Regions from separate parts of the Paraburkholderia sp. J69-1 genome, predicted to be linked through region 2. Evidence: riboswitches for the same ligand, from Rfam matches in the RefSeq annotation. Region 2 holds a riboswitch; the other holds the start of a gene.
What was found. Region 2 has a riboswitch for cobalamin ahead of cobW (cobalamin biosynthesis protein CobW). Riboswitches for the same ligand answer to the same signal wherever they lie in the genome.

Region 1 (14,992 bases), on a different contig from region 2:
CAATCGATGCCGAAAGCGTCAGATGCGTATTCATCCGATATGACGCGCGCAGCCCCACCGTGAAGAACGACGGCAGATAAACCGCATTGGACTGATCGTCGAAAGTCGAGCCGTTATAAAGCAGCGAAACGCCGGTACTCAACGCGTGCAGATGAAACTCGTCCCATGTGTGATCGACGCTCAGACTGGCGGTTTGTCGTGGGCGGCGATTGAGCCAGGTTTGATCGGTTTCGTCCTGTGGATTGAGAAAGCCCAGCGAGAGACTGACCGGCGTCGATTGACCGAGCGTGCCCTTGTACGACAGATCGATACCCTGAATATGCGCGCGTCCCACGTTCACCGGCAGATACGTTTGCGAATCGTAGGTAATGAGATCGTGCACGCGCGTATCGTAGATCGCTGCCGTGAAGGTGCCGAGCGATGTATTGGCATCGAGCGCGGCTTCGACGGTATCGCTGCGCTCGGGCAGCAGATTCGGATTCGAATAGCCCGGGTAATAAAGATCGTTGAAAGTGGGCAGGCGGAAGGCATTGCCGTACGAAACGCGCGCGGTATAGACCGGCGTGATCGCCCACGCGAGCGCTGCATTGCCCGTATTGACCGTTTGCCCCTGCACGATTTCATGACGGCCCGCGAGAAACAGCGTCACGTTGCCCAGCGTCGTCGCCTGGTGCAGCGAGATAGCCGAGTCGTTGCGCGTGGGCACGCCGCTCGGGATATCGACGGGTAAAAGAGCCTGCTCGCGCGTGAAGTCATAGGCGAGTTTGGTTTCACCCGAAAGCGCAAAGCCGAATAGCGCATGCCCCGTTTCCTGATGCGTGATCGATGTCGATGTGCTCAGGCGTGTCGAATCGATTTCGTCGGTCGCGAGCGTGGCGTCGTTCGCATAGAGAAACTGTCGATCAGTTGCGTAGCCGATCGATTGATCGAATTGCGTGGTGGGCGTGATGTCGAGGTGGAACGCGAGGCCCGTCGTCAGTTGGTGATCGCGCTGGCGGTCGTCGCCGCCCAGATTGTCGTAGGACAGATCGGAGCGGTGATAAAGCACGAAGCTCGAAATCGACCAGTCACCGTGCGCGTAACCCAGGCGCGCGTCCACGTCCTGGGCGTGATACGGATTGCGGCCGTCTTCGTGGCCATAGGCGCCCGGTTGCGTGGCGTCGATACCCGCCGTGTTGTAGTCGTGCAGGCCGAGCGAATACGTCACGCCGCCCAGCGCGGCCAGCGGTCCTGTCGACGGCAACGTGCCGGACGTGCGCACTTGCGTGTCGAAGGTTTTGTTCGAGCCGCCGCCGAACGACACCGTGGTCTGATTCGGCTGGTTCGACGCGTGGCGCGTGAATAGCTGGATCACGCCGCCCATTGCGTCCGCGCCGAACGATGCGGCGGCCGGGCCCGAAATCACTTCGACGCGGTCGAACGACGCCGTCGGCAGATCGGCCCATTCGACCGTGCCCGTGGTTGCCGAGCCAATGCGGATACCGTCGATAAACACCGCCACCTGGCTGGCCGACGAGCCGCGAATGCTCACCGCGGCGAGCGCGCCCGGCCCGCCGCTTTGCGAAACCGTCACGCCGGGCAGCGTAGCGAGCGCCTGGGTGATGCTGGGATCGGCGGGCGAAAGGCGATCGAGGTCGGCGCGCGTGAGCACCTGCGTGCTGGCGTAGCGGCCGTCGAACGATTGCGGCAGATGCTGCGTGTCGCCGGTGACGAGGATGTTGGGCAGCGTGGTGTCGTCGGCGTGCGCCGTTTGCCACGCGCAGGCCGTGATCGCGCCGGCCGCGAGCCATGAGAAACGCTTCATAGTCATGGAACCCCGCTTACTGGCCGGCCGGATGCACCGGCAGATCGTCGTAACCTTTGAGCCGATAGATGACGAACGACGCCACCCACGCAAACACAAACACGCCGATGATGACGAAGCCCAGATTATTGAAGTTATCGTTGAGCGTGCCGATGGCATCCCAGAAGAGGCCCTTGAAACCGAACCGGTCGTTCAGCAGCCCGAGCGTTTCAATCCCGCCGATCAGCACCGCCACGGCCACCGAAACCAGCGTGATCGTGAGGTTGTAATAGAGCTTGCGAATGGGCCGCACGAAGGCCCAGTCGTAGGCGCCGAGCATCAGCACGCCGTCGGTGGTATCGACGAGCGACATGCCGGCCGCGAACAAAACGGGAAACACCAGCACCACGCTCATCGACACGCCTTGCGACGCCTGGCTCGCGGAAATGCCCAGCAGACTCACTTCCGTCGCCGTATCGAAGCCGAGTCCGAACAGGAAACCCAGCGGCAGCATCCACGCGGGATTCGAGACCAGCCGGAACAGCGGACGAAACAGGCGCGCCAGCAGGCCGCGATTGTTGAGCAGCAGATCGAGATCGTCGTGGTCGTAGGGTTCGCCGCGGCGCACGCGCGTGAAGGCGCGCCACACGCCGCGCAGGATCACGATGTTCATCGCGGCGATCAGGAACAGGAACAGCGCGGAAACGCTGGTGGAAATCACGCCGCCGATATCCTTCCAGGCTTCGACGCGGGTTTCCAGCGCGGCGGCCGTGGCGGCGACGGCCGCGGCCACCAGCAGCACCACGGCCGAATGGCCGAGCGCGAAGAAAAAGCCGACGGTGACGGGGCGCTGGCCGTCCTGCATCAGCTTGCGCGTGACGTTGTCGATGGCGGCGATGTGATCGGCGTCGACGGCGTGGCGCAGGCCGAAGCCATAGGCGAGCAGGCCGGTGCCGAGCAGCAGCGGATGCGCGTGAAAGGCGATAAACGCCCAGATCCATGCGCCGATGTTGAAGGCGGCAAGCACGAGGTAAATGCCGGTGACGCGGCGGCGCAGGCCGCCAGACGCGGCGGCCGTGGGCAAAACAGTGGACATGAGACAGTTCCTGAGGTCGGGCTGTCCTTGCAACAGGCGCGTGCCCGCGCGAGCGGGCGGCGCTGGCGCATCGGGACACCCCGCCCGGCGCGGCTGCTTGGACCTCGGTCGATGGCAGGTCTCCTGGCTCGCGGGTCGCCGCCCAGGCCGGCCTTCCCGGTTTCCCAGTGGCACGTGTGGCATGGACTCGCCGCTCACAGTTGCGGGGGCAGCCGCAGACTTCAGGCGCGTGCGCCTCTACTGCGTTCCCTTTTGATTCCCTCGCGGGAAACCATCAGCGCGCAAGGGTAGGGGCGCAGGATCGAGGCGTCAACCGCGCGGGCGCGCGGCGTTGCGAAAATGCGCCGGTTGGTCCTCGCAAAGAGGGCAACCGGCGCGACCTCAGTGAAGTCTCATGGGAGGACCGTCATGCCGCCCGCACACTGGGCATATCGCGCCACGCCTCGATGCGCTCGGTGTCGAGGCCGAACTGGTCGAGCGCGCGGCTCACCGAATGATCGACCATCTCTTCCAGGCTCTGCGGCTTCGCGTAGAACGCGGGCACGGGCGGAAACACCACGGCACCCGCTTCGGTCACCGTCGTCATATTGCGCAGATGAATCAGGTTCAGCGGCGTTTCGCGCACCATCAGCACGAGCGGCAGACGTTCCTTGAGCACGACGTCGGCGGCGCGCGTGAGCAGCGTGCTGGTGACGCCGGAGGCGATCTCGCCCACCGTGCGCATCGAGCATGGCACCACCAGCATGCCGAGCGTGCGAAACGATCCCGATGAAATCGACGCGCCTACATCGGCGATCGCATGGACGTGATCGGCCAGTGCGTGGACTTCGTCGCGGGCGAGCGAGGACTCGTATTCGCGCGTGAGTTCGGCCGCGCGCGACATTACCAGATGCGTTTCCACGCCCATGTCGCGCAACAGGCGCAGCGTGCGCTCCGCGTAGATGAAACCCGTTGCGCCCGTCACGCCGACGATCAGACGCTTGCGGCCATCGAGTGCGCGCTTACTCATGATCGTCGCCCGCCTTATCGTCGAACAGCGACGGCGCCCACGGACGCGGATCGACTTCCATGAACTTCGCGCGCTCGAATTCGCCGCGCAGATGGAAGGGCGCCGTGCAGTCGAATACCACCTTGCAGGTCACGCCGCGCGCGGGCAGCGCCGGGTTGAAGTCGGGCGTCTGCGACGGGTCGAGCACGTGGCCGTTCACCTTGGGCAGCACCATCGACGAGACGTCGCCCTGATAGCGCGTGGTCATGGCCCAGAGCACGTCGTCGCTGTCGAAGGGATCGACGTCTTCATCGACGAGAATCACGTGCTTGAGCTCCGAATACACGCCCAGCGCGATCAGCGCGGCCTGGCGCGCGCGGCCGTCGTCGAACGCGTTGCGCTTGTTGACCTGCATCACCGCGAGCAGCTTGCCGCCGCCGGCCGTGTGCGCGTAGACCTGGCTCACGAAGCCCGGCATGGCCGCTTCCACGGCGTTGTAGATGCTGGCTTCGGTGGGAATGCCCGCGAGGTTGGTGTGCTCTTCGCCGGGGCCGACGAGCGTCTGCATGATCGCGCCGTGGCGCATCGTCACGGCCTTGACCTTGATGACCGGCAGCGACGGATTGGCCGGGCCGTTATAGCCGGGGAATTCCGGCATCGCGTGGTCGGTGTGGGTGTTCTGGTCTTCGACCACGCGCACATTCGGCAGGATTTCCCCTTCGATGACGATCTCGGCGCGCGCGATCGACTTCTGCGCGACGCTCACGCAATCGACCAGTTCGACCGGCGTGCCGCGCAGGCCGCCTGCGATCGACAGTTCGTCGAAACCGAGCGGCGTGGTGGGCGCCTCGAAACACGCGCCGATGTGGATCGCCGGATCGAGGCCCATGTTGATCGAGACGGGCAGCGCTTCGCCGCGCGCTTCGGCCTTCTGGCGGAAGGCGTCGATATGGCGGCCCGGCGCGAAGAAGATCGAGAGTTCGTCGCGGCTTTGCACGCACAGGCGGTGGATCGTGACGTCGGCGTGGCCGGTGTCGGGATCGCTGGCGAGCGCGAGGCCCAGGCACAGGAACGGGCCGGCGTCGCTCGTGGTGTTGGTGGGCGCGGGAATCAGCTTGCGCAGATCGAAGTCCGGGTCGCTCGCCAGATGCACGGTCTGCTGGCAGGGCGCGTTCTCGCGCGGCACGGTGACCGGCGCGATGGCGTTGCGCACGGCTTCGGCCATGCGCTGCGTGAGGCGGCGCGACGGCGCATCGAGCAGCATGCCGACGCGCTTGCGGCTGGCCATCAGGCCGACCAGCACGCGGCTTTGCGGATAACCCTTGATGCTGTTGAAGATCATCGCCGGGCCGAGGCGCGTCGGACGCTCGACCGTGCCGCCCGCGCCGATGCGCTTGTAGACGCCCGCGAGTTGGCCGTGCGGATCGACTTCGTGGCCGGTTTCGAGAAGCTGGCCGGGCTCGTTGGCGATGCGCGCCAGCGCCGAGCGCAGGTCGTTGACGGGCGCGTGGTGTTCTTCTGCGTTGTGGGGAAGGTTTGCTGCGAATTCGTTCTGCTGATGCATGGTATTGCGGTCCATCGGGTTGCTGACGGGCTCTATTTGACCCCTTGCGAACGATTGAATCAATAAATCGAAACCGGTGATTTTGATAAGATAATCTTATTTTTAAACCGGAGCCGACGATGGATTTCCGTCACTTCCGCACCTTCGTGATCGCCGCCGAGGAACTGCATTTCGGCCATACGGCCGAGCGTCTGGGGATTGCGCAACCCGCGGTGACGCAGCAGATCAAGGCGCTGGAAACGCAGTTGGGCTTCAAGGTGTTTCATCGCGTGCGGCGCGGCATCGAACTCACCCCGGCGGGCACCGTGTTTCTCGACCATGCGCGCGCGGCGCTCGCGCAGGCCGAAACGGCCGTGCTGGCGGGGCGGCGTGCGAGTCGCGGCGAACTCGGCAAGCTGTGTATCGCCTACGCGAATTCGATCGTGCTCGAACCCGAATTGCCCGCGTTGCTCAAGCGCTTCACCCAGGCGCGCCCCGAGGTCGAACTGGAATTGCGCGGGATTTCGGTGCAGGAGCAGATGAGCGCGCTGGCGGACGAGCGGATCGACGTGGCGTTTTTGCGTTCGCCGCCGGGCCCGCTGCCGGGCTCGATCCGCATCACGCCTTTTTCGCGCACGCCGCTCGATCTGGTGCTCGCGCGCGATCATCGGCTGGCGTGCAGAAAGCGCGTGAGCTTGCGTGAAGTCGCGGAGGATCGCCTGATCGTGGTGGATGATCCGGCCGGCGTGGGCCTTGGGCATCGCGCGCTGGAGCTTTGTCTGGAAGCCGGGTTCGAGCCGGCCAGCACGCTGCGCACGACCGATTCCGTGGGCGTGATGCGCTTTGCAGCGGCCGGTCTGGGCGTGGGACTCGTGCCGCGCACACTCGCGCGCTTCGACGTGGAGGACGCCGTCTTCAAGCCGCTGGCGATGGCGAACGGCTTTAGCGAAGTGGTGATCGCCACGCGCGCCTACGATCGTGCGGCGGCCACGCGCGCGCTGCTGGAGATGGCAGTTTAAAAGTACGCGTTCCCAGATGGCGCTCGCCATAGATGAATTTTTCTCACTAGCTCATGCAGCTTCAGGCCGATTGTTGAGCCAGATATCGCGTTCTACACTGCATGGCATCGCAATTCATCAACGGGAGAGCACGCATGGACAAGCGCACATTGGGCAAGAGCGGCCTGGAAGTCTCGGCGATCGGGCTCGGCTGCATGGGCCTGAGCTTTGGATACGGCCCCGCCACCAGCACGTCGGAAGGCGTGGCGCTGATTCGCGCGGCGTTCGAGCGCGGCGTGACGTTCTTCGATACCGCCGAAGCCTACGGACCGTTCGTCAACGAAACGCTGCTGGGCGAAGCGCTCGCGCCGATGCGCGATCAGGTGGTGATCGCCACCAAGTTTGGCTTTCAGGACGGCGATGCGAAGAAGCCGCTCGACAGCCGCCCGGAGCGCATTCGCGCCGTAGCGGAAGCCGCGCTCAAGCGTCTGAAGACCGATCGCATCGACTTGTTCTATCAGCATCGCGTCGATCCGAATGTGCCGGTCGAGGACGTGGCGGGCACTGTCGCCGATCTGATCAAGGAAGGCAAGGTCAAGCACTTCGGCATGTCGGAGGCCGGCGAGCAGTCGATTCGCCGCGCGCATGCGGTGCAGCCGGTTGCAGCGCTGCAAAGCGAGTATTCGCTGTGGTGGCGCGAGCCGGAAACATCGGTGCTGCCGGTGCTGGAAGAACTGGGGATCGGCTTCGTGCCGTTCAGTCCGCTGGGCAAGGGCTTTCTCACCGGCGCCATCGACGAAAACACGCAATTCGATCAGAGCGATTTCCGTAACGTGGTGCCGCGTTTCTCGGAAGAAAACCGCAAGGCCAATGCGGCCCTCGTGGACGTGCTGGGCGCGATTGCCGCGGGCAAGGGCGCGACGCGCGCGCAGATCGCCATTGCGTGGCTGCTCGCGCAGAAGCCGTGGATCGTGCCGATTCCGGGCACGACCAAGAGGCATCGGCTTGAAGAGAATGTCGGCGCGGCGGCCCTGACGCTCGATGCCGCCGATCTGGCGGCGATCGAAGCGGCGCTCAGGCAGGTCGATATCGTGGGCGACCGTTATCCGGCGCATTTGCAGAGCCGCGTCGGGCGTTGAGTCGAACGTCGACGGTTGGCAATCTGGTTGCGCATGCAACCAGATCGATGCGGGAACGCGCGTGACATTCCGCATCATTCACGAATCGTGTTTAATGTCTCCACGCCTCGGGGGCTAATGTTTCTGCGCTTTCTGGGGCATGCTTGCGGTTATCGAAGCGCGCCAATCGCGGCGCGCCACATCGAGTCATCGAGCAAACGAGCAACGGAGAACGAGACATGAGCAAGACCTACCGCATCGCAGCGATTCCCGGCGACGGCATTGGCCTGGAAGTGATGCCCGAGGGCGTGCGCGTCGTGGAGGCGGCGGCAGCAAAATTCGGTCTGTCGATCGAATTCACGCATTTCGACTGGGCCAGCTGCGATTATTACCTCGAGCACGGCAAGATGATGCCGGACGACTGGTTCGCCACGCTCAAGGGTTTCGACGCGATTTACTTCGGCGCGGTGGGCTGGCCCGACAAGGTGCCCGATCATATTTCGCTGTGGGGTTCGCTGCTCAAATTCCGCCGCGAATTCGACCAGTATGTGAATCTGCGTCCGGTGCGTTTGCTGCCCGGCGTGCCGTGCCCGCTCGCGAACCGCAAGCCCGGCGATATCGACTTTTTCGTGGTGCGCGAAAACACCGAAGGCGAATATAGCTCGGTGGGCGGCAAGATGTTCGAAGGCACGGATCGCGAATTCGTGCTGCAGGAGTCGGTATTCACGCGTCAGGGCACGGATCGCATTCTCAAGTACGCATTCGAACTCGCGAATCAGCGCGGCCGCAAGAAACTCACGGCGGCGACGAAATCGAATGGCATTTCGATCAGCATGCCGTATTGGGACGAGCGCGTGGCCGCTATGGGCGAGGCTTATCCGGATGTGAAATGGGACAAGCAGCACATCGACATTCTGTGCGCGCGTTTCGTGCTGCAACCGGATCGCTTCGATGTGGTGGTGGCGTCCAATCTGTTCGGCGATATTCTTTCCGACCTCGGTCCTGCCTGCACGGGCACGATTGGTCTGGCGGCATCGGCGAACCTGAATCCCGAGCGCAATTTCCCGTCGCTGTTCGAGCCGGTGCATGGGTCGGCGCCCGATATTTTCGGCAAGGAAATCGCTAACCCCATCGCCATGATCTGGTCGGGCGCGATGATGCTCGACTTCCTCGGCAACGGCGACGCGCAGTTCAAGGCCGCGCACGATGCGATCATGCAGGCGATCGAAAAAGTGCTGGTGGAAGGCCCGCGCACGCCGGATATGGGCGGCGAGGCGAAGACCGGTGATGTGGGCCGGGCAGTGGCGCAAGCGCTTTGATGTAGAACGTGCAGGCCTGCGTGACGTCAGATGCGTTGCGCGGGCGGCCACTGTTGTTGAGGTTGACGCGTGAGCGCCCGTTCGCGTGTTTCCGGAACGCGGCCCATGCGGCCGGGTTCTGGATTGTCGATCAAGATATCCGCCTGATTTTCTATTTCTTCGTCTACGTGGATGGCTGCGCACGTGTCGCAGGCCTTTTCATCCATGCGGATAGGGAGCATAGAGGTTTGGGCGGCCACGTCGATTCTCCAATTCTCTTTGAAACGCATCGGCGATTGCATCTCGATTGAGATGCGCCTGATTGCGGTCGCATTGCCCAGCCGATTTTCAGGATGAACCCGCGCGCACCCGGGTTAGCGTTGACGTTTTGCCGGCGTGACCTGGGAGCGAGGATGCGTGAGAAAGGAGAGTTGGCGCGGCGTCTGATCGCGGCGATGCAGGACGGCGCAAGCGGTACGACGTCGGAGCTGGCGGTGCGGGCGCAGGTCGATGTGCGCAGCGTGCGGGCGATTCTGCGCCTGTGGCTCGACGCGGGCATCGTGCAGGTCTCCGAGGTGCTGGCGCCGCGCCGCACGCTGGTTTACCGCTACGGCGACGCAACGCCCGAAGCAGCGGGCGCGGCGGCGGTGCGTCAACCGCGCGTGCGGTCCATCGCCGAGATGCCGCCCGATCGCTGGCCGCAACTCGACCCCGATGTGGCGGCGGCCGTCGACGCGATGGTGCGGGTGAGTTCGCGCGAAGCATGAAGCAAACCGGCGTTGCTTCGAGCCCGCGCCGCCATGTCTTACGCGTATCCAAAGCGGACGCTTTGCGACCGGCATCCATCAATACCATTCGAATATGCCGAATGGATCAATATCCGCGATGATTATAATCGCGCTTTTTTATCAATTATCTGCGCGTGAAACAATCAAAACGATAAAATCTCGCAGCTTATCGATGTTCAATAAGACGTTCAATAAGTCGCTGCCATATTCAATCCGGTAAAAAATGCGATTTTATCGGCCGAAATAATGTCAAGAGTAAAAGAGACCGGTTGCAGTGCCACCATTAACGACAGGATTGCAGCGCGGCCTGGCCGTGCCTGCTCGCGCATTGACAGGCCTCGCGATGATGCTCGCCTGTGCATGCGCGCGCGCCGACGGTTCGGAGCCAATGCCGGCCGATGTCGCCTCGCAGGCGTTAGCGCCGGTCGTTGCCAGCGCAACGGACGCGTGCTCGCATGTCGTGAACGCCGATGCCGCATCGCTTCCTCAAACGTCCGTTGGCGTTCCCGATCTCGCTGGCCGCGTGACCGACACCACCGGCATCGTCACGGCCGCCTGCAAGGCCGAACTGACGCGCCGCCTGGCCAGTCTCGAAGACACGACGGGTGTGCAACTCGCCGTGCTGCTGGTCGAAACGACCGGCCAGCAGTCGATCGAGCAATACGCCACGGCGGTCTTCGACAAATGGAAGCTCGGCCAGCAGAACATCGACAACGGCGTGCTATTGGTCGCGGCGCTCAAGGACCATCGCGTGCGTATCGAGGTGGGTTACGGGCTGGAAGGCACGATTCCCGATGTTCTGGCTGCGGACATCATTCGCACGCGCATCGTGCCCGCGTTTCGCAGCGGCCATTTCGAGCGCGGTATCCGCGACGCGGTGAACGCGCTGTCGCAGCACTTCGAAGTCATGACGCAGGAAATCCTCGCGCAGCAGGCGCGGGCCGCGCAGATCAAGCCGCCTGCGCCGAAACCCGTATCGCCGATTTTCTGGACCTTGCTTGCGCTCGCGAACGTGGTGTTGGGCGTGGTGGCGGCGTGGCGCAAGCTGTCGTGGAAGATTTTTCTGCCGGGCAGCTACCTGGCTTCGTCGGTTGCGCTGGTCGTCGGGTTGCCGCGCGGCACGGTGGACGCCGGAAGTTGGGGCTGGACCTTGGTGTTTGCGCTGTTGTTGCCGGTGCTGAGCGGCGTGGCGCCGATGCTGCTCGGCATCGGGCTCGTGCGTTCGGCGCGCGTGCGCATCTGGACGGCGGCCATTGCCGCCGTGCTGGGCGTGTGTATCGCCATCGGCCATTCGATGGGTTATTCGGTTGGCCAGGTGCTGGGCGCGATCGGCAGCACGATCGCCGTGGTAGGGCTGATCGTCACGCGGATCGGCGAGCCATTCGGGGTGTGGGGTTCGCGATCGTCGTCGAAATCGTCGTCGTGGTTTGGCTGGTTTTCGAAATCGGGCTCGGGCTCGCCGGGCCGGTTTTCAGGCGGCGGGGGCAAGAGCGGCGGCGGCGGGGCGTCGGATAGCTGGTGATGCCGGCGATGTCGCGGGTTGGGCAAGTCAAAAAATGAACAAGAAAAAAGGGAGGTCTTGATTGATTGTGTGGATTCTGGCGGCGCTCGGCTTGGTGGCGGGCATATTGGTCGCGTGGAGTAATGGTGCCGATTCGATGTCGCTCGGGTTTCTGGGCGCCATGGTCGGCGGTGTGATTGGGCTGATACTGAAAAAGCCGCGCAAGAGCAGCACGCCCGCGGTGCAGGGCACGCACGTGTCCTGGCAGCAGAGCGTGAGTGTGCTGCACGAGCGCGTGGCGCGGCTCGAGGCCGAGGTGGCGATGCTGCGCTCGTCGATGGGCGTGGCCGCGCGCGAGGCGACCACGTTCGTGCACGGTCCGGCGGCGGTCGAGCCGCGACCAGCCACGCCGCAACCAGTCGAACCGGTCGCGCCGCCGCGCGAGGCACCGGCGCCCGAGGTCGAGCAGGCGCGCGCACCGCAGGCCGAAGCGCCGCGCGAAGAACCCGCGCAACCGGTGCCCGAGGCGGCCTACGCCGAATTCGCCGACGATCAGGCCGCGCCCGCCATGGCTGCGGCCAAGCCCGCCGAACCGCTCAAACCCGCGCAGCCTGCCGAACCCGCCAAACCGAACATCATCGATCGCCTTATCAGCGCGGGGATCGGCTGGCTGCTCGGCGGCAACACGGTCGTGCGCGTGGGGATCATCGTGCTGCTGTTCGGCGTGGCCTTCCTGCTCAAGTACGCCGCCGACAACAGCCTGCTGCCGATCGAATTCCGCATTGCCGGCGTGGCGGCCGGCGCAATCGCGATGCTCGTCGCGGGCCAGCGCATCGGCATGCGCCGCGGCGCTTACGGCATGGTGCTGCAAGGCGGCGGTCTCGGCATTCTCTATCTGGTCGTGTTCGCCGCGGCGAAGCTCTACGACCTGCTGCCTGGCGGCGCGGCGCTCGGTTTCATGATCGCGATCTGCGGGCTGGGCGCCTTTCTGGCCGTGCGCCAGGATGCGCGGCCGCTCGCCTTCATGGGCAGCGCGGGCGGCTTTCTCGCGCCCATCCTGCTGTCCAATGGCAGCGGTAACCATGTCGCGCTGTTCTCGTACTACCTCGTGCTGAACATCGGCATTCTGGCGATGGCGTGGTTCAAGGCCTGGCGCCCGCTCAATCTGCTCGGTTTCGTCTTTACCTTCACCATCGGTACGGCTTGGGGCGTGACGGCGTACCGGCCCGAACTGCTCGCGTCCACCGAGCCGTTCCTGATCGCCTTCTTCCTGATCTACGCGGGCATCGCGCTGCTCTACGCGCGTCATCGCGAGATCGCGCTCAAGCACTACATCGACGGCACGCTTGTTTTCGGCACGCCGATCGTCGTCGCGGGGCTGCAGGCCGCGCTGATGCGCAACGTGCCGTTCGGCCTTGCCTACAGCGCCGTGGCGCTCGCGGCGTTCTATCTGGGCGTGGCGGCATGGCTGCGCCCGCGCCGTGCGCGTCTGGGCCTGCTGTTCGAATCGATGCTGGCGATTGCCGTGCTGTTCGCGACGCTCGCCCTGCCGTTCGCCTTCTCCGGCCCGACGACGAGCGCCGCCTGGGCCGTCGAAGGCGCCGCACTCGTCTGGCTGGGCGTGCGCGAGCGACGTCTGCAGCCGTTTTACTTCGGCGTCTTCATGCAGTGTGCGGCCGCCTGCGCGTTCGCGTACAGCATCGCCGAACAGGGCTATTCGACGGGTCTGCCCTTGCTCAACTCGACCTGGATCGCGACCTTGCTGATCGCGCTGGCGGGCGTGTTCACGGGCTGGTGGCTGCACGGCCGCAACGAGGCGCGCGAGTGGCAGCCGTGGCTGCCGCAATGGGGTTTCGCGGGCGCGATCTGGGGCCTGGCGTGGTGGCTCGGCGGCGGTAGCTGGGAAATCGTGCGTTTTGCGGCGGTGCATGCCTATCCGGCTTCCTCCGGTTTCCTGCCCGACGCGCTGCTGCTGCTGTTCGTCCTCACGGCATGGCTCGCGCACATCGCGCGCCGCCGGCTGTCGTGGCCGCTCGCCGAGCTGGTCGCGCTGGCGCTCGCACCGGTTATCGCCGTCACGCTCACGCGCGCATTCTTCGCTCAGTGGGTGCCGCTGCATTCGCTGGGCTTTGTCGCGTGGCCGGTTGCGTTTGTCGGCGCTTATGTCTTGTTGCTGCGCCAGCAGCGCGATGTCGCGGAGCGTTTTCTCGCGCCGCTGCACACGCTGATGTTCTGGAATCTGTGTGCGTTCCTCGCGCAGGAAGGCTACTGGACGATGCGCGACTGGGTGCCCGAAGGCGCCTGGAGTTGGAGCGCGTGGGCGTATGGCATGGGCGCGATGCTGCTGGCCATCGCGGGCGCGGGCTCGCGGCTGCGCTGGCCGGTGCAGCGCTTCGAGCGCGCTTATGTGATCTGGGGCGCGGCGCCGCTCGCCGTCCTGCTGTGGGCGTGGAGCGTGGCGAGCGCGCAGAGCGCCGGCGATGCCTCGCCGCTCGTCTGGATTCCGCTGCTCAATCCGCTCGATGTCGCGCAGATGCTGGCGGTGCTCGCCGTGTTCGTGTGGATCAGACGTCTGCGTGCGCTGGGCGTCACGCTGGAGTTTGCGGCGCTGGGTTACGCGGCGCTCGCGACCGCGTTCCTGTGGTTCAACAGCCTGATTCTGCGCGGTCTGCATCACTATGCGCTCGCGCCCTATGACGTCGGTGCCGTGCTGTCGACGTTCGCGTGGCAGGAGATCTTCATCGCCGGATGGTGCGTGGTGATTGCGGCTGCGCTGCGCTTCGTGCGCCGCGAAACGGCCGCGCGCGTGATCACTTACGCGGCGGCGCCGCTCGTTGCGATCATGTGGTTCTGGACGCTGTTTGCCACGCTCACCGAAAATGGCGGGCGGCTCGCGCGTATGCCGTTCCTCAATCCGCTCGATCTGCTGGCGATTGCCGTTTTCGCCATCGCGGCGTGGTGGCTCGCGCGCATGAAGCGCAGCCTCAGCCCGACCGACGACTGGCGCGTCGGCATGGCGACGCTCGCCGGCGCGACGCTGTTCCTCTGGCTCAACACCGTGTTGCTGCGCACGCTGAGCCACTGGGCGGACATTCCGTACGACATCGACGATCTCGTGCATTCGACGCTCGCGCAGGTGGCGGTGTCGCTGTTCTGGACGGTCTGCGCGCTTTCGGTGATGGTCTGGAGCACGCGGCGCGGCAAGCGCGTGCTGTGGTTTGTCGGCGGTACGCTGCTGGCGGTCACCGTCGTCAAACTGTTTATCTTCGATCTCTCGCACGTGCAGGGCGTGCAGCGCATCGTGTCGTTTATCGGCGTGGGTGTGTTGCTGCTGGTGATCGGCTATTTTTCGCCGCTGCCGCCGAAGCAGGCGCTGGCCGAGGAGGCGAAATCATGAAGCTGGCCCGACTCGCGCTGGGCGGCGCGCTGCTCGTTGCGGCGGGCGCAGCGCCTGCCGCCGCGCCTGCCGCCGATCCTCAGTTCGCGCATCGATACGCGATCGAGCTGACCGGCAATGCGGCCTACTACACCATGACCGTGCCGCAGAGCGTCTACGCCGCGAGCGCGCGCGGCGACCTCGGCGATCTGCGCGTTCTGAACGGCGCGGGCGAGCTGGTTGCCTACACGCTCGACAGCGCGGCGCAGCCGCTCAACGTCAGCCGCGCGCGGCGCAATGTCGAATGGTTCGCGCTGCCGGGGGCGAATGTCGATGCGTCGGGCGGCCCGCTGGGCGTGACGATCGCCGCCGATGGCTCGTTGCACGCGCGCGCCCAGGCGCAGAATGCGGGCGCGGCGCAGCACGGCGAGCTGGTCGATCTGGGCCAGGATCACGCGAACGTCGACGGCCTCTGGATTCATCTGCGCAACGATGGGTATCAG
Region 2 (14,992 bases):
GCGATGGTGCGGCCTTGCCGCTGATCGTCGGCGGGAAGCTGGTCGAAGGCGAGCATGTGCAGACCGGCGAGAACGGTTTCGCCACGCTCGAATTGGCCGACGGCTCGCATCTGGTGATTCCGCCGCGCACCGCGCTCGATTTGGCCACGCTGCGCCAGACCGCGCTGACGGGCTCGACCGACCGCATCGTCAATCTCAAGCAGGGCGAGGTGAACACCGAAGTCACGCACGCCACGAAGAAGGACGACCGCTTTCAGATCCGCTCGCCTTCGGTGGTAGCGGGTGTGCGCGGCACCAGCTTTCGCGTGAATTACGACGGCGATAAACAATCGACGGCGGTGGAAGTGCTCGAAGGCGCGGTGGGCGTGGATGCCGCGTCGCACGGTCAGGCGGCGTCCGTCGCGCCCGCGCCGGGCACGCCTTTGGCCGCTTCGACGCAACTGGTCGCGGCGCGTCACGGCAGTTTGACGCTCGCGGGCGGCGCGGTCGGCGGCCCGGTCGCGCTGCTCGACGCGCCCGATCTGCGCAATCCCGGCAAGGTTCAGGACGATGCCGTGGTCGCGTTCGATCTCGCGCCGGTGTCCGGGGCGAGCCGCTATCGCGTGCAGGTTGGCCGCGACGCGGGCCTGTTCGACATGATCCGCGACCTGCGCAGCGACAGTGCGCATGCCGAAGTCGGCGCACTCGACGACGGCACGTATTTCGTGCGCCTTTCGGCGATCGATGCGAACGGTCTCGAAGGCATGCCGTCGACGTACGCGTTCCAGCGCCGCCACGTTTCGCTGGGCGCTTCGGCGGGCCGAGTCGATGGCACGCGCGACTACGCGTTCCGCTGGTTCGTCGATCGCAGCGCGGGCGACACGCACTTCCGCTTCGTGCTCGCGGCGTCGGCGGATCTGCGCACGCCACTGGTGGACCGCACCGACATCACGGACGGCGAGGCCGTCGTGCGCGATCTGCCCAAGGGCACCTACTACTGGACGGTGATCGCCGAACAGTTCGAAGCGGGCCGCTACTACCAGAAGGCCAGCCCGGTCCAGTCGTTCCGGCTCGACTGGTGAGGCCGGCGCGCATGAGCGTGGGCGTGCGCGCCAGTCTTCGTCGGGGCCGCCCAGCGGGGCGCCGCTTTCTGTTCGAGTGGCTGGGCGTCGCCTGCGCGGGCGTCGCCATCGTCCTCTTGAGCGTGCTCACGCACTGGACGCTGAGCGCCGATTCGCTCGTCTACGACCGCTTCCTCGCCGCGCGCGAGCGGCCGGTGTCGCCCGATATCGTCGTGGTCGAAATCGATAATGCGAGCGTTGCCGCGCTGGGGCGCTGGCCCTGGCCGCGCAGCGTCCACGCGCAACTCGTCGATCAACTGGCGAAGGCGGGCGCCGCGGCCATCGTCTACGACGTGCTGTTCACCGAACCCTCGCCCGACGACGCCCGTTTTGGCGCCGCGCTGCGCGAGCGTCCCGCGTTTTTGCCCGTGCTGCTTTCGCCCGCCGACGAAGCCGCCGACGGCCGCCGCCAGCTCGTCAAACCGGTCGCGCCGCTTGCCGCTGCTGCCGCGGGTCTCGGCCACATCAATCTCGAAGTCGATAACGACGGCATCGTGCGCAGCGTGGCGCTGTTCGAAGGCGACGCGCAGCAGCGCTGGCCGCAACTGATGGAGCCGCTCTGGCGCGCGGTGCGCGACGGCCGCATTGCGCTGGGCGGCACCGCCAATCCGCCGTCCGAAGCCATCCAGCGCGCCGACGCCCAGATCCTGCGCGCCGCCGGTTCCGGCAGCGAAGCGCGCTTTCTGCTGCCGTTCAGCCGCACCACGCAGTCGTATCGCAAGGTGTCGTTCGCGCAGGTGCTCGAAGGCCGCGTGCCGCCCGATCTGCTGCGCGCTCGCGTGGCGCTGGTGGGCGTGACGGCGTCGGGCCTTTACGACCGCTTCGCCACGCCGCTCTCGGGCACGCTCGGGCCCGTGCCGGGCGTCGATATCCACGCGCTGGTGCTCGACACGCTGCTCACCGGCTCGGCGATCGAACCGGCTTCGCGCCCGCTGGTCGTGCTGGCTTCGCTGGTGCCGCTTGCGCTGCTGCTGGCGGGCTTTCTGGTGCTGTCGCCGCTGCGCACGATGTTGCTGCTGCCGCTGCTCGTGCTCGTCACGCTCGCCGCCAGCGCCGCGCTGCTTTATGTCGCGCGCCTCTGGCTCGCGCCGGTGCCCGCGATTCTCGCGCTCGCGCTGGTGTATCCGCTGTGGGGCTGGCGGCGCCTTGAAATGACGATGGCGTATCTGCGTAAAGAGCTCAAACAACTCGCCGACGAACCCTATCTGTTGCCCGAAGCGGCCGAACCGGCGCGCGAATTCGGCGGCGACGCGCTCGCGCAGCAGATGGCGCTGATGGCGCAGGCCGCGCAGCGTCTGCAGGACATGCGCCGCTTCGTCTGGGACAGCCTCGACTCGGTGCCCGAACCGCTGCTGGTGGCCGACCTGCAGGGCGTCGTGCTGATCGCCAACCACGCGGCGCGCGCGTACCTCGCGGGCCTGAGCGAAGGCGATGCCGAAGGGCGGCTGGTGCAGGATGTGTTCGGCGATCTCGCGCTCGTCAAGCCGATCGACCCGAACCCGGAAATGCTCGCGTTCGCCCATGCGCACTGGCCCGCGCCGCTCGATCCCGCGCTGGGCGAGTACACCGGACTGATGGAGCGCGGCGTGGAAGTGCGCGCGCGCGACGGCAGCGACTATCTGCTGCGCTACGCCTGCTGCACCAATGCGCAGGGGCAGGGCGTCGGCTGGATCGCGGGTCTGGTCGACGTCACGGCGCTGCACGATGCCGAGCGCCAGCGCGAAGACGCGCTGCGCCTGCTTTCGCACGATATGCGCTCGCCGCAGGCGTCGATCGTCGCGCTGGTGGAGACCGAGCGTGAGCGCGGCACGCTCGAAGCCGCGCCGGTGCGCGAAGTGATGGACCGCATCGAGCGTTACGCGCGTCGTTCGCTCACGCTCGCCGACGACTTCGTGCAACTCGCGCGCGCCGAATCGCAGAACTACGCGCTCGAGCCCACCAGCCTCACGGAACTGGCCATCGACGCGAGCGACGAAGTCTGGCCGCAGGCCAGCGCAAAGCAGATTCAGATCGAAACCGCCTTCGATGGCGAAGAACTCGGCTGGATCAACGCCGACCGTTCGCTGATGACGCGCGCGCTCGTGAACCTGCTTAACAATGCGGTGAAATACAGCCCACCGAAAACAAGGATTGTCTGTAGTATCGCTGTCGTGGAGGGTTCGGGCCCGCGCGTGATCTGCTCGATCCGCGATCAGGGTTACGGCATCGCGCTCGAAGATCAGGCGAAATTGTTCGAGCCGTTCCGCCGTTTTCATGCCGGGCAGCGGCCCGAGGTGAGTGGCGCGGGGCTCGGCATGGCGTTCGTGAAAACGGTCGTGACGCGTCACGGCGGCGAGATTCACGTCGAGAGCCGGGTGGACCAGGGCACGACGGTGACGATGTCGCTGCCCGCGCTCGATGTCCCCGACGATGCAAGCGACGACGGGCGCAGCGCCTGATGGCCCCGCACGCACTCAGAACCTGCTGGCAAAGATTCCGATGGAGTACGCAGTGAAGTACCTGATGACGATCTGCGCCGTGTCGCTGGCGGGCGCACTCGCCGGTTGCGCTGGCGCGAGCGCCGACGTGCAGGCGAGCGGCGCTCTGCCCGCCGAAGGCGCGGCATCGACGTATCGATTCGCCCATACGCCAGCGCAGGCCGAAGCGGGCGAAAGCCTGCCCTACGAGGCGCTGTTACGCGCGGGCCTGGCGCAACGCGGCTTCCAGGAAGGCGCGCCCGACGCGGCGCGCTATCTGGTTTCCGCCGCGTGGGCTTCGCGTCCCGCCGATGTCACGATCGCCACCGGCGACTGCAAGGGCGGCTGCGCGCCTGCGCAAGGTCCGTCGCTGCCGTGGTTCGGCCATCGCTATGTGCATACGCTGACGCTGCGTTTCTTCGCGCTGCCCGATGGCCGCGAAGCGTACAAGGTCAGCGCCGAAAAGCGTGACCGCAACGCCGACGCGCAGCAGGCGCTGCCGTATCTGGTCGCGGGTGCGCTGGCGAAGATGCCTTACGCGGGCGCGCCGCAGTGGCGCGTGAAGATGAAGGATGCGCTGCCGGCCGGCGCGCAGGGCGGCGCAACGGCGGCCATGCCCGAAGTGACGTCGGTCAAACCGCTGACGCAGTAAAAACGCGGCGTCTCAATCCTGCGGCTGCGACTCTTCAGGCAGCTGCGGCCAGCGGTTTTCATACACGCATTCGCCCAGATCCTTGCGCTCGGCCCAATGCTCGATTTCGAGCATCGGCTTCGGATAGAACTCGGCCACATGGCCGACGCAGAGGATCGCCACGGGCTTCGCGCCTTCCGGCATGCCCAGCAGCGCATGCACTTCGTCGACATCGAAAATCGATACCCAGCCCATGCCGAGCCCTTCGGCGCGCGCGGCCAGCCACATGTTCTGGATCGCGCAGGCCACGGAAGCCAGATCCATTTCCGGCAGCGTGCGGCGGCCGAAAATATGCGCCTCGCGGCGATCCATCAACGCGACGACCAGCAGTTCGCCGCACTCGCGCATGCCTTCCACTTTGAGCTTCATGAACTCTTCGCGGCGCTTGCCGAGCGCGTCGGCGGTCGCGATGCGCTCGCGCTCGACGGCTTGCTGAAGCTGCTCGCGCACGGCGGCGTCGGTGATCCGCACGATGCGCCAGGGCTGCATGAAGCCGACGCTCGGCGCGTGATGCGCGGCGTCGAGCAGGCGCGAGAGCACTGCCGGATCGACTGGGCCGGGCGCGAAGTGACGCATGTCGCGCCGCTCGTAGATCGCGCGGTAAACCGCCGCGCGTTCGGCTTCGTCAAAGGGTTGTGCCATGGAATAGGGCGGCCGCGAAGGCCGGATTGGAAGGCCAGTAGGCGTGCATATAGGTCGCGGTGATCGCGCCGTGGCGATAGAGCGCTTCGCCGTCCGCGCCGGTCTGGGCGTGGCGGGCGCGCAGCACGGGCGCAAGCGGCGTGCTCACGCGCGAGTAGTGGAACGTGTGGCCGGTGAGCGTGCCGTGTGCGCCGTCCAGACGCTGCATGCCGAGCGCGGCGAAGCGCTTTTGCATCGCTGCTTCGCCCGGAAGCAGGCCGAGCATCGGCGTGCGCGTGCCGTCGACGGTGGTGAGCGCGTCGAGCAGATACAGCATGCCGCCGCATTCGGCGACCAGCGGTTTGCCCGCTTCGGCGTGTGCGCGCAGCGAAGCCGCGCTGCGCGTATTCGCCGCGAGCGTGGCCGCGTGCAGTTCGGGATAGCCGCCGGGCAGATAGACGGCGCTGGCGTCGGCGGGCGCGGTTTCATCGGCGAGCGGTGAAAAGAAGCTCAGGCGCGCGCCGAGCGCTTCGAGCAGCGCGAGGTTGGCCGGATAGAGAAACGAGAACGCGGCGTCGCGCGCAATGGCGATGTGCTTGCCTTCGAGCCAACGCGGCAGCGCGGCTTCGGCCGCGGGCGGCTCGAACGTGACGGCGGGCGGCAAGGCGGCCAGCGCCGTGTGTTCGAGCGCATCGGCGGCGCGTTCGATCCGCGCATCGAGATCGTCGATTTCGCTGGCCTGATGCAGCCCGAGGTGGCGATCGGGCAGCGAAAACTGCGCGTCGCTCGCCACGTGGCCGAGCCAGCGCAGCCCGTCGGGCATGCCTTCCTGCAGCATCTGGGCGTGCCGCGCCGAACCCACGCGGTTGGCCAGCACGCCATGAAACGGCACGTCGGCGCGATAGTGCGCAAGGCCGAAAGCGATCGCGCCAAAGGTCTGCGCCATCGAATTCGCGCCGATCACGGCAGCCACCGGCACGCCGAACTTCGCGGCCAGATCGGCGCTGCTGGGCGTGCCGTCGAACAGGCCCATCACGCCTTCGATCAGGATCAGATCGGCTTCGCGCGCGGCCTGCGCGAGCAGCGCGCGGCAGCCGGCTTCGCCCACCATCCAGAGATCGAGCGACATGACCGGCGCGCCGCTCGCGTGCGCGAGGATCATCGGATCGAGAAAATCCGGGCCGGTCTTGAAGACGCGCACGCGTTTCCCGTTGCGGCGATGCAGACGCGCGAGTCCCGCCGTGAGCGTGGTCTTGCCCTGGCCCGAAGCCGGCGCGCTGATGAAGAGCGCGGGGCAGGCGAGCGGTCCGGTCATCGCCTTCATGGCGTCAAAACTCCACGCCCTTTTGCGCTTTCACGCCTTGCTCGCGGTACGGATGCTTCACGAGGCGCATTTCGGTGACGAGGTCGGCGGCTTCGATCAGCGCATCGGGCGCGTGGCGGCCCGTGACGACGACGTGCTGCATCGGCCCGCGCGCGGTGAGCACTTCCAGTACTTCTTCGAGCGGCAGATAGTCGTACTTGAGCACGGTGTTCAGCTCGTCGAGGATCACCATGCCGTATTCGCCGCTTTCGATCATGCGCTTCGCTTCGTCCCAGCCTTTGCGCGCGGTGGCGACATCGGCGTCGCGGTTCTGGGTGTTCCAGGTGTAGCCGTCGCCCATCGTCACGAAGTCGCAGTGCGCGACGCTGGCGAGGAAGTCGCGCTCGGAGGTATGCAGCGCGCCCTTGATGAACTGCACGACGCCCAGCTTCATGCCGTGGCCGAGCACGCGCACGGCCATGCCGAATGCGGCCGTGCTCTTGCCCTTGCCGTTGCCGGTGTTGACGATCAACAGGCCTTTTTCGTGGGTCGCGGCGGCCTGCTTCTTCTCGTGGCCTTCGCGGCGGCGTTGGGTCATGCGCTGGTGCGATTCGGGATCGGTTTTCATCGTCGCGGATCAGTCCTGGGTTGCGATGTTGTGCTGAATGGGGCTTGTTTTTGCGTTAGCGGGTGCAGTCTCGGGCGTAGATTCGGGCACCGTTTCGCACGCAATACCGGCGCTATTGCCGAAAGCGGCGAGCGCCACCGTCACGCCGTCGAGCGCGAGTTTCGCGCGCACCAGCGGGCCGCCCTGAGCCGCCAGCCGCGCGCACGGTTCGCTCACGCCTGCCACGCCGAAGCGGGCCTGCGCTGCAACGCTGGGCGCCGATAGCAACGACGCGGCGTCGAGCGCGGTGACCTGCTCGCGCGTGAAGCTGTGCAGCGGCAGCGCGTGCGCGTCGCAAAAGGCGAGCAGCGCCGGTTCGGCGGCCTTGGCGTCGAGCGTGCCGACCGCCTTTACGCGCGCAAGCGGCCACGCGCCGAGCCGCGCCGCCACCGCCGCCTCGATCTGCGCGAGCGTCACGCCGCTACGGCAGCCGATGCCGAGCGCGAAGGCGTCGGCAAGAGCCGTGTCGAGCGCGTGATCGGCCGGTGCGGCGGCGTCGGGCAAGGGATCGGCAGGTTGGGAGCGATTCACGTAAAAGCGGCCAAAGCCGGTGACGCGGCACGCAAGGTCTGACGTGTCCCGCATGGAATGCGCGCTACGATAGCACACGCTTTCGCGCACGCAGCGCCGCTCCAGCGGCGCTGCAAGGCGACCGAAGGCCGCGCCGCCCGGTTGACGCAGGGGTGGCCCGCGCCTACACTCGCACGCACTCTGGTGCTCGCGTGCGCGATCGTTCTGCACGCGGTTAAACGGGAATCAGGGAGCTATCACGTCGGCCATCGACATGACAGCCGGCCTGAACTGCACCCGCAACGGTACAACGAGCGCATCGGCCGCAAGCCGATGCACGCCGCTTCAAGCAACGCCACTGCGCAGGCAGGACAGACGGGCCACATGGTCCTGATGGCCCCGCGTGGGAAGGCGAAGCGGCGTTCGTCAGTCCGGATACCGGCCAGATACGTGGGACGCGCGCTGCGGGGATGCGGCGCACCGTCCATGATTTCCATGCGTGCGCTGGCTTTGGCTTGCGACGCGTCTTCGCTTCATCGTCTGGTTGTCGTGCACGCCTGCTTCGCGGCAGGCGCGCTGCGCGTTGCAACCGGCGCTCGGGAAACGCGAAGGCGCGCGCGCCACGTCCGGCGCGGCGCAGTCCACCTGCGGCCAGAGCGCCGAAGGAGCACCCATGCAAATGCGCAAGATCCCGGTCACCATCGTCACGGGCTTTCTCGGTAGCGGCAAGACCACGCTGCTGCGTCACATTCTTCAGCACGCAGGCGGCCTGCGCGTCGCGGTCATCGTCAACGAATTCGGCGAGCTGGGTATCGACGGCGAAATCCTGCGCGGTTGCGGCATCGGCTGCGACGAAAACGGCAACGAAACCGAAGGCCAGCTCTACGAACTGGCGAACGGCTGCCTGTGCTGCACGGTGCAGGAAGAATTCTTCCCGGTGATGGAGCAGTTGCTGGAGCGTCGCGGCGATATCGATCACGTGCTGATCGAAACGTCCGGTCTCGCGCTGCCCAAGCCGCTCGTGCAGGCCTTCCACTGGCCGTCGATCCGCAACGCGTTCACCGTCGATGCCGTGGTGACCGTGGTCGACGGCCCGGCCGCCGCGAGCGGCCAGTTCGCGGCCAATCCGCAGGCCGTGGACGCGCAGCGCAAGGCCGATCCGAATCTCGATCACGAATCGCCGCTGCACGAACTGTTCGAAGACCAGCTTGGCGCCGCCGACCTGGTGATCCTCAACAAGACCGATCTGATCGACGAAGCAGGTCAGGAAGCGCTGATCGCCGAACTGCGCGAGGAGCTGCCGCCGCAGGTGAAGATCGTGCGCGCGCAGCACGGCCAGCTCGACCTGCATACGCTGCTCGGGCTCGAATCGGCGTCGGAAGAAAGCATCCATCTGCGCCACGATCACCACGGTTCCGCCGACGATGCCGACCATCATCACGACGAATTCGATTCGGTCGTGGTCGAAGGCCGCGTCACGTCGCGCGAAGTGGCCATCGAAGTGCTGCAAGGCCTCGTGGACAAGCACACGATCTATCGCGCGAAGGGCTTCGCCGCACTGCCGGGCGCGCCGATGCGCCTCGTGATCCAGGGTGTGGGCCGCCGTTTCGACAGCTATTTCGATCGCCGCTGGAACGCGCAGGAAAGCGCGGCGCAGCAGGCCGGCACGCTTGCGAGCCGCTTCGTGCTGATCGGCGAAGACCTCGATGCGGCCACGCTGCAAAGCGCCTTCGACGCCGCACTGGCGGCTGTCGCCGTCGCTCAATAAGCGCGCGTTTGCGTCTCACCTCTTCAAGTTTGCACTGACGGAACCGCCATGCATCTTTTGCGCACCACGCCAGGTGGTTTCGTCGACGACTCGCAGGGCGTCATTCGCATCGACCAGCAGCCCGCAGAAATCGTCGTGCTGAGTTCGGCCGATACGACGCTCGCGCTGCTGGCGAGCGTCGTGCCGCGCCTGCCCGCCGGTTTCCCGAGCGTGCGGCTCGCGAACGTGACGTATCTGCGCCAGCCCGCCTCGGTGGATTTTTACGTCGACGACGTGTTGCAGCACGCGAAGGTGGTCGTCGTCGATCATCTGGGCGGCGAAGCCTATTGGCCTTACGGCATCGAGCAGGTCACGACGCTCGCCGAACAACGCGGCCAGACGCTGGCGATGTTTTCCGGCGATCTGCAGGAAGATCCGAACCTGATCGCCAAAAGCCGCGCGGAACCCGAATTCTGCCGGCTGCTCTGGCGTTATCTGCGCGAAGGCGGCGCGGCCAATGCCGAGGGTTTTCTGCGCGCGCTGGCGTGGCGTGCGTTCGGTTTTGGCGTCGAACCCGCGCCGCCGGTGGCGCTGCCCGCCGCATCGCTTTATCACCCGTCGCGCGACGTGGCGACCGTCGAGGACTGGCGCGCGCGCTGGCAAGCCGGCGCGCCGGTCGTCGCGATCCTGTTTTACAAGGCGCATTTGCAGGCCGCCAACACGGCTGCCTTCGACGCGCTGATCGACGCGCTGAGCGAGCGCGGATTGAATCCGCTGCCGCTCGCGATCACCTCGCTCAAGGACGCGATCAGCCGCGACGTGCTCGATCGCCTCGCGGCCGAGCACGACATCGCGCTGGTGCTGAACACCACGGCGTTCGCGGCGTCGTCGCTCGACGACCCGGAACCGCTCGCCATTGCAGGCGACGCGCCCGTGCTCCAGGTGATCCTGAGCGGCGGCAATCGCGACGACTGGGTCAAGGACAATCACGGCCTCAATTCGCGCGATATCGCCATGCATATCGCGCTGCCCGAAGTCGATGGCCGCGTGATCACGCGCGCGATCAGCTTCAAGGGCCTCGCGTATCACTGCAAGGACACGCAGGTCGATGTGGTGCGCTATCAGCCCGATGTCGAACGCGTGGCCTTCGTGGCCGAACTCGCGCGGCGCTGGTGCCGTCTGCGCACGGTGCCGAATGCGCAGAAAAAGCTCGCGCTGGTACTCGCCAACTATCCGATGAGCGAAGGGCGTATCGGCAATGGGGTGGGACTGGATACGCCGGCGTCGGTGGTGAACATTCTGCGCATGCTGCGCGACGAAGGTTATCGCGTCGCCGATCTGCCCGAGGACGGCGAAGCGCTCATGCACACGCTCACGCAGGGCGTGACCAACGATCCCGATACGCGCGCGCTGCGGCCCGCGTGGCAAAGTCTTGCGCTCGACGATTACCGCGCGCGTTTCGCGCAACTGCCGGTAGACGCGCAGAACGCGCTGATCGCGCGCTGGGGCGCGCCCGAGCAGGACCCGACGGTGCGGCGCGGGCGCTTCATGATCGCGGGCTGGCGCTGCGGCCAGGTGTTTGTCGGCATCCAGCCGTCGCGTTCGCGCGGCGACGACAGCTACGCGAACTATCACGACGCCGATCTCGTACCGCCGCACGCCTATCTGGCGTTTTACTTCTGGCTGCGCGAGAGCTTCGGCATCGATGCGATCGCGCACGTGGGCAAGCACGGCAACCTCGAATGGCTGCCGGGCAAGAGCGTGGCGCTGGCCGATACCTGCTGGCCCGACATGGCGCTCGGGCCGCTGCCGCATCTGTATCCGTTCATCGTCAACGATCCGGGCGAGGGCAGTCAGGCCAAGCGCCGCGCCCAGGCCGTGATTATCGATCATCTGATGCCGCCGCTCACGCGCGCGGAAAACTACGGGCCGCTGCAAGACCTCGAACGTCAGGTCGACGAGTATTACGAAGCCTTGATGGTCGACCCGCGCCGCGCGAAGCTGCTGCGCAAGACCATTCTCGCGACCATCATCGAGCACAAGCTGCACGAGGAACTGAGCGTGGCCGCGCCGCAGAACGAGCAGGGCGAAGACGAACTGCTCAATCGCGCCGATGCCTACCTGTGCGAGTTGAAGGAAGCGCAGATTCGCGACGGGCTGCATACCTTCGGCGAATCGCCGCAAGGCACACAACGTCGCGATACGCTGCTCGCGCTCGGGCGTTATGCGAGCGGTGACGGGCAGGGCGCGAACGCGGGTCTGATCGACGCGCTGGCGCGCGATTTCGGCATCGACCATCTGCTCGATGCTGCGACCGTCGACTGGGCCGCGCCATGGACCGGCGCGCGTCCTGCGCTGCTGGCGCAGGCGATCGACGCGCCGTGGCGTCATGCGGGCGACACGCGCGAACGGCTCGAAGCGCTGGCGGCTGCGCTGCTCGCGCGGGCCTGTGACGAGGCGAACACGCCAGATGAAATCGCTTTGACGCTGCCGCACGCGGCGCGTGTGATCGCGCGTCTGCGCGACGACGTATTGCCGCGCCTCGATGCCTGCGGGCACGAGGAATTGCGTCAGCTGCGCCGCGGTTTCGAAGGCCGTTTCGTGCCGCCGGGGCCTAGCGGTTCGCCTTCGCGCGGGCGGCCAGACGTGCTGCCCACGGGCCGCAACTTCTATTCGGTCGATACGCGCGCGGTGCCCACGCAGGCCGCGTGGTCGCTCGGTTTGAAATCGGCGCAGCAACTGATCGAGCGGCATTTGCAGGAGCACGGCGATTTTCCGCGTGCGATCGGTTTGTCGGTGTGGGGCACGGCCACCATGCGCACGGGCGGCGACGATATCGCCCAGGCGCTCGCGTTGATCGGCGCGCGGCCGAAGTGGGCGGCGGGCAGCCAGCGCGTGATCGACTTCGAGATCATGCCGGTGGAGGCGCTGGATCGGCCGCGTATCGACGTGACGTTGCGCGTGTCGGGCTTTTTCCGCGACGCGTTCCCGAACGTCATGCATCTGTTCGACGCCGCCGTGCAGGCCGTGGCGGAACTCGACGAACCCGAGCATCTGAACCCGCTGCGCGCGCGTATCCAGCGCGAACGCGATGCCCTGATCGCCGAAGGCATGGAAGCGGGCGAAGCGCGCCGCCGCGCCGGCTGGCGCGTGTTCAGCGCAAAGCCCGGCGCGTATGGCGCGGGTCTGCAATCGATGATCGATCATCGGCAATGGCAGAGCGACGCCGATCTCGCGCTCGCCTATCAGGCGTGGGGCGGCTATGCCTACGCGCAGAAAAGCAGCGGCGACGACGCGCGCGACGCGTTCCGCAAGCGCCTCGCGTCCATCGACGTGATCCTGCAGAACCAGGACAATCGCGAGCACGATCTGCTCGACTCGAACGACTACTACCAGTTCCAGGGCGGCATGGCGGCGGCGGCGCGGCACTTCTCGCAGGCGCAGCCCACGCTCTATCACGCCGATCACAGCAACCCCGCCGCGCCGCGCATCCGGCCGCTGCACGAGGAGATCGCGCGCGTGATCCGCTCGCGCGTGGTCAATCCGAAGTGGATCGAAGGCGTGCAGCGTCACGGCTACAAGGGCGCGGCCGAAATGGCCGCGACCGTCGACTATCTGTTTGGCTACGACGCGACCGCGCGCGTGGTGGGCGACCATCAATACGCGCTGGTCGCCGATGCCTACGTGCACGATGACGCGACGCGCGCCTTCATGCAGCGCCACAATCCGCACGCCTTGCACGCGATCTGCGAACGGTTGATCGAAGCGATGCAGCGCGGCCTCTGGCAAGCGCCCGGCGAGCATCGCGAACGCATCGAACAGCGCCTGCTCGAAGTGGGCGAGCGTATGGAAGGTCGATAAGGATATCGAAGGAATGACCATGACTATCGCGGCGACGCGTCCGGCTTTTCCCTTCACCGCGCTGGTCGGCCAGGCGCCGTTGCAGCGCGCGCTGCTGCTGGCGGCCATCGATCCGGCGATCGGCGGCGTGCTGGTGAGCGGCCCGCGCGGCACCGCGAAATCGACGGCGGCGCGCGCGCTCGCCGCGCTGCTGCCCGATGGCGCGTTCGTCACGCTGCCGCTGGGCGCGAGCGAGGAAAAGCTGATCGGCACGCTCGATCTCGAAGCCGCGCTGCGCGAAAACGCCGTGCGTTTTGCGCCGGGCCTGCTCGCGCGCGCGCACGACGGCGTGCTGTATGTCGATGAAGTGAACCTGCTGCCCGATGCGCTCGTCGATGCCTTGCTCGATGCCGCCGCCAGCGGCGTGAACACGGTCGAGCGCGACGGCGTCTCGCACACGCACGAAGCGCGTTTCGTGCTGGTGGGCACGATGAACCCGGAAGAGGGTGAACTGCGCCCGCAACTGCTGGACCGCTTCGGCCTGATGATCGAACTCGACAATCGCTACGACACGGCGGAGCGGCAGCGCATCGTCAAGGCGCGGCTTGCGTTCGATGCGAATCCGCCGGCGTTTTGCGCGGCGCACGAGTCCGCGCAGCGCGAACTGGCGACGCGCATCGCGGCGGCGCGCGTGGCGCTCGATACGCTCGAATGGAGCGACGCCGTGCACGAACGCGCGGCGCAACGGTGCGTGGAAGCGGCGGTGGACGGCATGCGCGCCGATCTCGTGATGCTGCGCGCGGCGCGTGCGCTGGCGGCGTTCGAAGGCGCGGCGCGGATCACGCCCGAACACGTCGATCAGGTTGCCGATGCGGTGCTCGCGCATCGCCGGCGTGCCTTGCCGGATCAGCCGCAGGCGGGGCGTGAAGAAGCGCCGCCGCAATCGCGCGACTCGCATGACTCGCATGACTCGCGCGATTCCCGCGACGATAGACAAAGCACGCAGACGCAAAAGCCGCAGTCCGAAACAATCTCCGATTGGGGCGAAATGCCGCCCGAGCCGGTGGCCGCGAAAGCGGTGAAGGGCGTGATCCCGCTGCCGGCAAAAAAACGCTGACCCGTCGGGCAAGGGCCGCCGCCCAGGCACAGGGCGGCGCACGACGGCGAGAAGGCCCCGGACAGTCGCGAGCGCGTGTCTCAAGCGACGGCGCACGCATTGCCTGGCCGCCCACGCTGGCGGCCAAACGCGGTGCGGCGCTCGAGGCGCGACATCTGCGATACGCGCGGCGCAAGACCGGCAACGGCGCCTTGCATTGCTTCGTGCTGGATTGTTCGGCGTCGATGCTCGCGCACGATCAGCTTGCGCTTGCCAAAGGGCTGCTGATCGCGCTGTTCGACCGTGCGCGCAGCGAGCGCGTGGAAGTGGCCTTGATCTGCTTTGGCGGCGCACAGGCCGAATTGCGTTTCGGCCCTGCGGTGCCGCGCTGGTGGAACGAACGCTGGCTGGAGCCGATTGCGGGCGGCGGCGGCACGCCGCTCGAAGCGGGCATCGCGCGCGCCTCGCAACTGCTCGATGCGGCGGCGCGGCGCGACCCCGCGCGCGAACGCCACCTCTGGCTCTTTAGCGACGGGCGCACGACGCAGTGGCCGGCGCGCCCGCGCCACGCGGATCACATCACCGTGGTGGATTGCGAAGCGGCGGATGTGCGGCTGGGGCGCTGCCGGAGGCTGGCGCAGGCGTGGCAGGGCGAGTGCATCGAGGCGGCGGCGTTGCCCGCTTGAAACCGCGTCCTAGCGCGAACCGCCGGTCCAGTACAGCACGTCGTCCTGACGATCGAACACGTAGACCTTCATCGCCATTTGATCGGCGGGCGAGAGGCTGTCGAGTTCGAGCCCGAGCGTGTGCAGCGGCTCGGCGCCCTCTTCCTGATGCACATTGCGCACGACGGCGCTGGTTTCGACGGTGGTATCGAGTTCGCCCGATTGCAGCCGGAACGCCACGCGCAGCCGTTCGCCGACCTTGGCGAGCGCCCACGGCGCGGCAATCGACAGCCCGA

Region 1: it holds a riboswitch for cobalamin, as region 2 does, so the genes downstream of both, U5A67_RS13970 (HoxN/HupN/NixA family nickel/cobalt transporter) here and cobW (cobalamin biosynthesis protein CobW) in region 2, are expected to answer to the same signal.

What each region holds. Positions count from the first base shown of each region.
Region 1 is NZ_CAJMZG010000006.1:393,097-408,088, reverse strand. Features, by position in the region: gene U5A67_RS13975 (TonB-dependent receptor domain-containing protein) at 1-1,804, opposite strand, end outside; gene U5A67_RS13970 (HoxN/HupN/NixA family nickel/cobalt transporter) at 1,821-2,879, opposite strand; cobalamin riboswitch at 2,975-3,170, opposite strand; gene U5A67_RS13965 (UbiX family flavin prenyltransferase) at 3,286-3,888, opposite strand; gene U5A67_RS13960 (UbiD family decarboxylase) at 3,881-5,431, opposite strand; gene U5A67_RS13955 (LysR family transcriptional regulator) at 5,551-6,429, shown strand; gene U5A67_RS13950 (aldo/keto reductase) at 6,564-7,547, shown strand; gene U5A67_RS13945 (tartrate dehydrogenase) at 7,766-8,845, shown strand; gene U5A67_RS13940 (hypothetical protein) at 8,872-9,126, opposite strand; gene U5A67_RS13935 (hypothetical protein) at 9,238-9,591, shown strand; gene U5A67_RS13930 (hypothetical protein) at 9,801-9,941, opposite strand; gene U5A67_RS13925 (TPM domain-containing protein) at 9,956-11,134, shown strand; gene U5A67_RS13920 (DUF2339 domain-containing protein) at 11,202-14,510, shown strand; gene U5A67_RS13915 (DUF3999 domain-containing protein) at 14,507-14,992, shown strand, end outside.
Region 2 is NZ_CAJMZG010000003.1:464,557-479,548, reverse strand. Features, by position in the region: gene U5A67_RS07790 (FecR domain-containing protein) at 1-1,061, shown strand, start outside; gene U5A67_RS07785 (CHASE2 domain-containing protein) at 1,073-3,538, shown strand; gene U5A67_RS07780 (DUF4136 domain-containing protein) at 3,510-4,208, shown strand; gene bluB (5,6-dimethylbenzimidazole synthase) at 4,221-4,889, opposite strand; gene U5A67_RS07770 (cobyrinate a,c-diamide synthase) at 4,873-6,192, opposite strand; gene cobO (cob(I)yrinic acid a,c-diamide adenosyltransferase) at 6,197-6,799, opposite strand; gene U5A67_RS07760 (cobalamin biosynthesis protein) at 6,809-7,423, opposite strand; cobalamin riboswitch at 7,534-7,810, shown strand; gene cobW (cobalamin biosynthesis protein CobW) at 8,028-9,116, shown strand; gene cobN (cobaltochelatase subunit CobN) at 9,165-12,956, shown strand; gene U5A67_RS07745 (ATP-binding protein) at 12,976-14,052, shown strand; gene U5A67_RS07740 (vWA domain-containing protein) at 14,049-14,717, shown strand; gene U5A67_RS07735 (flagellar brake protein) at 14,727-14,992, opposite strand, start outside.